One region of the Pseudoalteromonas fenneropenaei genome, then DNA from elsewhere that is predicted to be linked to it. Evidence: predicted binding sites of a transcription regulator. Region 1 holds the regulator's gene; the other holds the start of a gene.
What was found. Region 1 encodes ArgR, which controls arginine synthesis, uptake and breakdown. Its sites were predicted from a motif close to ANTGAATANNTATTCANT; they were not measured.

Region 1 (4,046 bases):
GGGTAGCAATTGCTAGAGCGCTCGCTTATCGACCTAAACTGTTATTGCTCGATGAACCTTTCTCCAATATCGACAGCCAAGTGCGCTTTTCGCTCATCAATGACATTCGGCAAATCATTAAACAACAGGGCGTAGCGGCGATATTTGTAACGCATTCGCGCGAAGAGGCGTTTGCTTTTGCCGATAAACTGGCAATTATGGAGCAAGGTAAAATTGCTCAGTTAGATAGCGCCGAAGCGCTGTATCGCGCCCCCGCAAATCGCTACGTAGCGGAATTTATGGGGCAAGGGGTTTATCTTGATGCCAAAAAAATCTCAGATTATCAAGTTAGTACGAATTTTGGTGTGATACATTCAAGCCAGCCTTTAGCTGCCCATAGCACAGGTCAAGTTTACTTGCGGCCGCAACATATGCGCTTGATAAATGGCGAAAACCATCAAATCGAGCTATTACAACAGCGCTATTTAGGGCTAGACTATAGCTATACAATTGTAATCGAAGATCAGGCTTTAGAATTACAACAATCAGCTCGGCATGCCATTGACGTGAATGCGGCTTTGGCGGTTGAAGTTGAACCGCACGCTGTTACCTATTTTGCGCACGAAGCTTAGCTTGTGATGGCTAGAGGTAGCGCGATCCGCTAAGCAATGTTGCAACCATCTTCAAGCACAGTTGCCGAATAACAATAAGCTGGGGTGTGTCGTCTTATGGCGCAAGCACAATCTGGAGTCTGTGCAGAGGCAAATCTGCATGGCTTACATTTATTTTTTAATGTCTTAGAAGGGCATGACGAAGCTGTGCGCGAAGCGCTGGCGGACTATTTACTGTTGCTTGATGAGTTCAGTGACCGCTTTTCGGAATCTATGATCTCAAGCTTTATTGCCATTGGCGCGCAGTACTGGCCGCATCTTTATCCCGAGTATATTCCTAGTAGTTTGCGTAGTTTTCCGCATTTTCCGCACAGTGAGCATAGCGTTCATAGCCAACCGGTTGACCTGATGCTCGTGGTGCGTTCAGACCGTGAAGACGTCAATCATTTATTTGCCCAGCGGGTACTGCAGCTGTTGGCAAGCGGTGTGGAGCTGGTATCACAGGTACGCTGCTTTCGGTTTTTGGACGGTCGCGACTTTAATGGTTTTATTTATGGTGCGGATACCCCGCATGGGCGTGATAAGCGTTTAGTCGCGTTGGTTCATAATCCCGGACAATGGGACGACCAAGGCAGTTATGTGCATGTGCTGCGTAACAAGTTTGATATGCACAACTGGCAACGTTTAACGCTGGAAGAACAAGAACAAATTATGGGGCGTACTCGGCTTGATAACAGCTTATTGATGCCACCGCGCCCAGATAGTCATGCCTGTTTAAGCGAGCTTAAAGATGAACATGGTCGGGCATTGGTATTAAACCAAAGTATGCCGTTTGGCGATGTTTATACTCAGGGTAGTCTGTGGCTGAGCTGTTCTGCGCACGGTGATGGGCTTGAGCTGGTGTTAGCTAAACGTTTAGGCAATGAGCTATGTTATGACCGTTGGTTGGATTATTGCGTGAGTGATATGGGCGCTGCATTTTTCGCGCCCTCACAGCATTTTATTCGGTATATGGCCAAGCCTAATTAGACGTTATCAAACAAAGTGCGCACGCGCTCCATGGTGGCGTCGATTTCAGTGACTTTGGCAGGCGCAATAAAAATGGTATCGTCGCCTGCGATAGTGCCAAGTACGCCATCTGCTTTACTCAACGAATCCAGTAAACGAGCGATTAATTGCGCTGCGCCCGGGCTGGTGCGAATGATGATCATCATTTCGTTGTGGACTATGTCTATCACCAACTGACGCAGTGGGCTCTTTGCGGTTGGTACACCCATTTCGACCGGTAAACAGTACACCATTTCCTGTTTGGCATTGCGCGTTCGCACTGCACCAAACTTACTCAGCATACGTGACACTTTGCTTTGGCTGATATTGTCAAAGCCTTGATCTTTTAAGGCATCGACAATTTCGCCTTGTGAACCAAAGTTTTCTTCTTTTAGAAGGGCTTTAAACGCGCGGACAAGTGCTTCTTGCTTTTCTTGGGGTTGCATTACTGTTCTCTTTTCTCTCACGGTATCAATACGATTCTACACAAATCCATGCAATTGCCCAAGTATTGTCAGGCAAAGTTGTGGTCTGCTGTGTTAAAGCAGCGGGGTCGGGTTGGTTTAAATTGGTGCGATGTTTTTTGAGCGCATAGCAAGGTTACAGTTCGCTAACCTAACCCGTTTTATATTTTGTTGTAGGGCTAAATTCGCATTGAGCTGCTAACTTGTAGCGTAATATCACCAGACAGTGGCAAGATGTTTACAACTATGGTCGAAAAAATCTTGAATATAAGCAGGATTAATTTGTTTTTATCGGTGCTTTTCATTATCTTTAGGGCACTTTTTATCCCTACCCCAAATTACGGAGAATTCCCATGAAAGTTGCTGTATTAGGTGCCGCTGGTGGTATCGGCCAAGCGCTGTCTCTACTACTTAAAAATGGTTTACCAGCTGGTTCTGAGCTAGCGCTTTACGACGTAGCGCCTGTTGTTCCAGGTGTTGCAGTTGATCTTTCTCATATCCCAACTGCAGTTAAAGTTGCAGGTTTTGGTAAAGACGATTTAGACGCAGCGCTAGTTGATGCTGACATCGTTCTAGTACCAGCGGGTATGCCACGTAAGCCAGGTATGGACCGTGCTGATCTATTCAATGTTAACGCAGGTATCGTGAAAGCACTTGCTGAAGGTATGGTGAAAAACTGTCCTAAAGCACTTGTTGGTATCATCACTAACCCAGTTAACGGCACAGTACCTATCGTTGCTGAAGTATTCAAAAAAGCAGGTGTGTATGACGCTGGCCGTATCTTCGGTGTAACGACACTTGACGTGATCCGTTCAGAGGCGTTTGTTGCTGAGCTTAAAGGTCTAGACGTTGCTAAGGTGAAAGTACCTGTGATCGGCGGTCACTCAGGCACTACGATTCTACCTCTACTCTCACAAGTTGAGGGTGTTGAGTTTACAGCTGAAGAAGTTGCTGCATTAACACCACGTATCCAAAACGCAGGTACTGAAGTAGTTAACGCAAAAGCAGGTGGCGGTTCAGCAACACTTTCAATGGGCGCTGCAGCAGCACGTTTCTGCTTCTCGCTAGTGAGAGGCCTACAAGGCGAAGCAAACGTAATCGATTACGCTTACGTTGCAGTTGAGAATGGTGATGCTCCTTACTTTGCACACCCAGTTCGTCTAGGTAAAAACGGTGTTGAAGAGATCCTTTCTTACGGCACGCTAAGTGCGTTCGAAGAGAAAGCGAAGAACGACATGCTAGACACGCTGAAAAAAGATATCCAAGAAGGTATCGACTTTATGGCGTAATCGCCAAAGTGTGGAAGAAGCCTGCCATTGCAGGCTTTTTTTATGCGTGTTGACACACCAAATGAGTATAACGTCCGATAGAGGCGTAAGGCTCTTGTTGGTTGTATTCAAGTTCAAATGCCAGCAGTTGCTCAAACGCCGTGGCTGCTTTTTCTTGGTCGCGCATATAGTCATGAAAACAGCGCACGCCCGTTTTGCTTATTACGGTTAAATTGAGTTGTTGTAACCACAGGGCGACGGCTTTAGGATCAAGTGGTTGATTAGGGTTAAGACTGACTTTTTTCTTCACTTTTAAATCGGCCTGCACATAATCAAAATTACCATAAAGAATATTCGCAAGACGTTTAGCGTCTTTGTTGTAATACATCAAACTCAAGTAACCCGTGGGCTGCAGCGCATCTTTAAGTAGTGCTACCGCAGCTTGTTGGTCAACCAACCATTCAAGCACCGCATGACACAGCACTAAGTCAAATTTACCGAGCGATAAGGTCGCGAGCGCTTGCAGCGGGGCGTGGATAGTCTCAAGGCGCTCGGATAACCCTAACTCCGCCGCACGCTTATTGGCGATGGCAAGCATGTCCTCCGAGATATCAATTAAGGTCACATGGTGGCCGAGTCCTGCCAGAAACAGCGCCAGTTGGCCTTGACCACCACCA
Region 2 (4,046 bases), on a different contig from region 1:
CTAGAGGCACTGGCTTGGATGGCAAATTCCGGCATTGCAAGTAGCGCTGAGTTATCGCCACCTTCAGCCATTTGCTCCAGTGCAATACTTGCAGGCATACCTAATTGCCACCACTGCCCAGCTTGATGTAGAGCCAACGCAATAGGCGACATAGGTTGTGCCTCGGTTAGGTTTATGACTTTGATACTGAATTGATATTCCTTCATCTCAACAGGAGGGGGGGGCGGAGTAACTGGGGTGGTTTGCATATTGTCATTGTCGCCACAGGCGCATAGCAACAAGACAGCAGCGCCTGCCAATAAAGAGCAAGATTTCATAACGCCTCCTATTTCACCACGACAGTGAGTTTGGCAACCGGATTTAACCAGCGATGTACGGTATTGTGTAAGTCGCTTGCGCCACCTTGGGGGTCGTTATCACCAACATTGCCGCGATGAACATGCACGGTTTTGTTGCTTTCGCTACTGGTTACCCCTGTGCCGTTGCTACCCGGCTCCATTCCTGGTGAAGCTGGAATGCCGAGCATGCCTGACGCCCCAGAACCAGCAACAACCAACTCATTATTGGCTTCCGTGCCGGCATCATAGCCATCGAGATAAATATGATATGTACCTGCTGTGGTCGGAATAGGCCACGCCGATAATCCAACAAACCCATCATTGGTTGGTAATAACATGGCGGTTAACGACAAGTATTGATTAGTGCTGTCAGTCATCAGCATTGCACTAGTCGACTTTGATGGTGCCAGCAAACCTACTGCAGGGTTCATTACGATATTGCTATTTTGCGCTTGTAGCTCAGCTTGCAAAGGGGCAATGTCACCACCTTCCGCCATCGCTTGTAATGCTAAGGAGGCTGGCTCACCGAGTTGATAGAGGTGTGCGTCTTGGTTATGTGCCGCAATAATAAGCGGCGTGAAGTAGACCCCATGAGTGAGATTGGTCAATGTGATTTCAAGCTCGGCGGCATGGCTTGACATGCTTACAACAAGGCCAACAGCGAGGTAACAAGAGTGGAGTTTCGTTTTCATTATTTGCCCTTAACATTTGATTTGGTCCATTGCAGTGTGGCGGGCAAAAGTCGCGAAAAGAGCACCAAGTTATCACAAAATTATCACAATTCTTTGGCGAACAGTTCACCACTACATGCTTGCAAAATGCTTGCAAATTATGGTTGAGCAAGGTAGTTATATTTTTTGGTCAATGATTGGCAGCCCAATAAGGAGTGTACCAGATGATAGAAACCACAAGATTGCAGCTAGCGCCGCTGACGGAGTCAGATTGGCCGCTGTTTTTGCAGTTACACCAATTGCCTGAAGTGACAAAGCTGTGTTTCGACCCGCCTTCTGAACTGGAAGTGAGAGCTAAATTTACCGAGCGCTTAATACCGTGGCAGCCTGACAGTGAAACCCCTCTGTGTTTAACCATTCGTGACAAACAAAGCGGTGAACTACTTGGTGTGACAGGCTTTACCTGCTCTTTGCGCACACAGGCTGAAGTAGGATATTTGCTGTTACCAGTAAGCCATGGCAAGGGTTACGCAACGGAATGCTTGCAGGCTGTAATTGATTGGGCTTGGCAACAGCATGGTATTGCCAACTATACCGCGGTAGTGACCGAAGGGAATATCGGCTCAATGCGGGTATTAGAAAAATGCGGATTTAAAACTGGGCCCGTGGTGCCCAATGCGTATCAAATTGGCGGTAAAAGCTACGCCGACCATCATTTTATCCTTTCTTTAGGCGAGCGACGATAGCCCTAGTTGCTGCTGCATTTTTATCCTAATTTTTGGTGTCTAGCGCTCAAGTTTTGGCGATTTACGTCTACACTTATTTGTCATAGTTTGAGTTTAAGCTCAATGGTACAAGCGTGAGGATCCCTAATGTGTGAGTGAGTAAGGAAAAGACGTGAAAAAATTTCACATTTAAGCATAAAAATGCTTTATTTGTGAATATAAATTCTTTAGACTTCGATCCCTTATCGCTTAGGTGTCTTAATTTTAATTTGTGAGGAAGCAAAACGAGTGCGCACAACTGAACTTGTTGATGGATTTCGCCAATCTACCCCTTATGTGAATGCTCACCGGGGTAAAACCTTTGTTGTCATGTTAGGTGGAGAAGCCGTTAATCAGCCTGGTTACCGAAGTATCATTAACGATGTGGCTTTGTTAAACAGTTTGGGGATCAGGATAGTGCTCGTTTATGGTGCTCGCCCACAAATTGATGCGGCGCTGGCTGCGAACAATATCGAAAGCCAATACCACGAAGGCGTGCGCGTGAGCGACGAAGCCTCGTTTGGCATTATTAAACAAGTTGCAGGCGCAATGCAGTTTGATATTACTGCCAGATTGTCGGTATCCCTCAGCAGCACACCAATGTCGGGCACGTTTTTAAATGTCGTGAGTGGTAATTTTGTTATTGCTCAGCCGATCGGCATCGACCAAGGGGTTGATTATTGCCACTCTGGCCGAGTGCGCCGCATTGACGTAAACGGTATTCGTCGCCAGTTAGACAACAACAGTATCGTACTACTTGGCCCAATTGCTGCTTCCGTTACAGGGGAAAGCTTTAACCTCACGGCGGAAGAAATTGCTACCCAAGTCGCGCTGAAACTTAAAGCCGATAAAATGATAGGTTTCTGCTACGAAAACGGTATCGTTGACGAAGCAGGGGATGTTATCGCTGAGTTGATGCCAAATGAAGCCGAGCGTATTTTAGAGCGCTACAAGAAAATTGTGCCGCCATGCATGAGTACAACGGCATTCTTACAAGCGGCAATTGATGCTTGTCGTGGTGGCGTACACCGTTGTCACTTAGTGAGCTACTGTGAAGACGGGGCGATACTGCAAGAGCTGTTCTCGCGCGATGGCATAGGAACACAAATTGCGCCACAAAGTTCGGAGCAATTACGCCGAGCTAGCATTGGGGATATTGGCGGCATTTTAGATCTCATTCGCCCACTTGAAGAGCAAGGTTTTTTGGTGCGCCGCTCGCGTGAACAATTAGAGATGGAAATTGAGCAATTTACCGTTGTTGAGCGTGATGGTTTGATAATAGGTTGTGCTGCTTTATACCCTTTCCCTGAAGAGGAAGCAGGAGAGTTTGCTTGTTTGGTGGTGCATCCACATTACCGTGATGCAGACCGTGGCAGTGTGCTGCTGCGTACTGTGATTAATCAGGCCAAGCAAATGAAATTTAAAACCTTATTTGCGCTGACTACGCGCAGCATTCATTGGTTTTTAGAGCAAGGCTTTGAGTTTGCGGAAGTTGAAGACTTACCGCAGAAGAAAAAGTCTTTATATAATTACCAACGCCGCTCAAAAATCTTAAAATTAGACCTCACTCTGGTGCCTCAGCACCGTTAAATACCACTAACACGCGGCCACCAGCCGCGTGTTTGCTTCTCAGACAAATTCCTTCTTTGCAGCGCACCAGTTTGCCAGAGGTGCGATTTCTTGCTAAAGCTAATATGTCAGTTTTTGTATCAAACTGAACTTATGGTCTTTTTAGGGAGGATAATATTATGCACCGTAGTCGATTTGCCGCCATCGTCATAGACAGCCAAGTAGATGATATCAACACCGCCAATCAATTTTGGCCACAGGCTTTGGGCATGCCGTATCAAGTCAGCAAAGAAGAGTGGGCGAGTCGTTATACGCATTTAGATGTACCCGCTGGTCAGCCGCAGGTGTTGTTACAAAAAGTCAGCCATGAAAGCCGTGTTCATATTGATATAGAAACGGACAATATTGAGGCAGAAGTTGCCCGTTTAAGCACACTTGGCGCAAGCGTAGTGGAGCGGTTCCCGCGTTGGGTAGTCATGCAAGCGCCAACAGGCCATAAATTCTGTGTGGTTAATCCTCAGCGTGACGATTTCGCCACTGCCGACAATGTGAATGTCTGGCCTTGATTTTCGTTTGCTACTGTACCTTAGCAGCTAAGTCTTTTATATTGTCAAAAAGAACAAAATATCAGCAATATGAATTACTCAGGTGACGGATTTGAAATCGATTTAACCCAAGGAATAGTCCTTTATGGAGAGCATAAG

Region 2: argA (amino-acid N-acetyltransferase) is a predicted target of ArgR. The motif match lies at 1,946-1,963, and genes of this name have one in related genera.

What each region holds. Positions count from the first base shown of each region.
Region 1 is NZ_JBHRSD010000010.1:359,897-363,942, reverse strand. It holds gene ACFOEE_RS05755 (ABC transporter ATP-binding protein) at 1-611, shown strand, start outside; gene ACFOEE_RS05750 (Dyp-type peroxidase) at 708-1,619, shown strand; gene argR (transcriptional regulator ArgR) at 1,616-2,083, opposite strand; gene mdh (malate dehydrogenase) at 2,455-3,390, shown strand; gene ACFOEE_RS05735 (methyltransferase domain-containing protein) at 3,431-4,046, opposite strand, start outside.
Region 2 is NZ_JBHRSD010000011.1:272,285-276,330, reverse strand. It holds gene ACFOEE_RS07035 (spondin domain-containing protein) at 1-317, opposite strand, end outside; gene ACFOEE_RS07030 (spondin domain-containing protein) at 326-1,030, opposite strand; gene ACFOEE_RS07025 (GNAT family N-acetyltransferase) at 1,234-1,755, shown strand; gene argA (amino-acid N-acetyltransferase) at 2,023-3,363, shown strand; gene ACFOEE_RS07015 (VOC family protein) at 3,522-3,908, shown strand; gene ACFOEE_RS07010 (winged helix-turn-helix domain-containing protein) at 3,978-4,046, shown strand, end outside.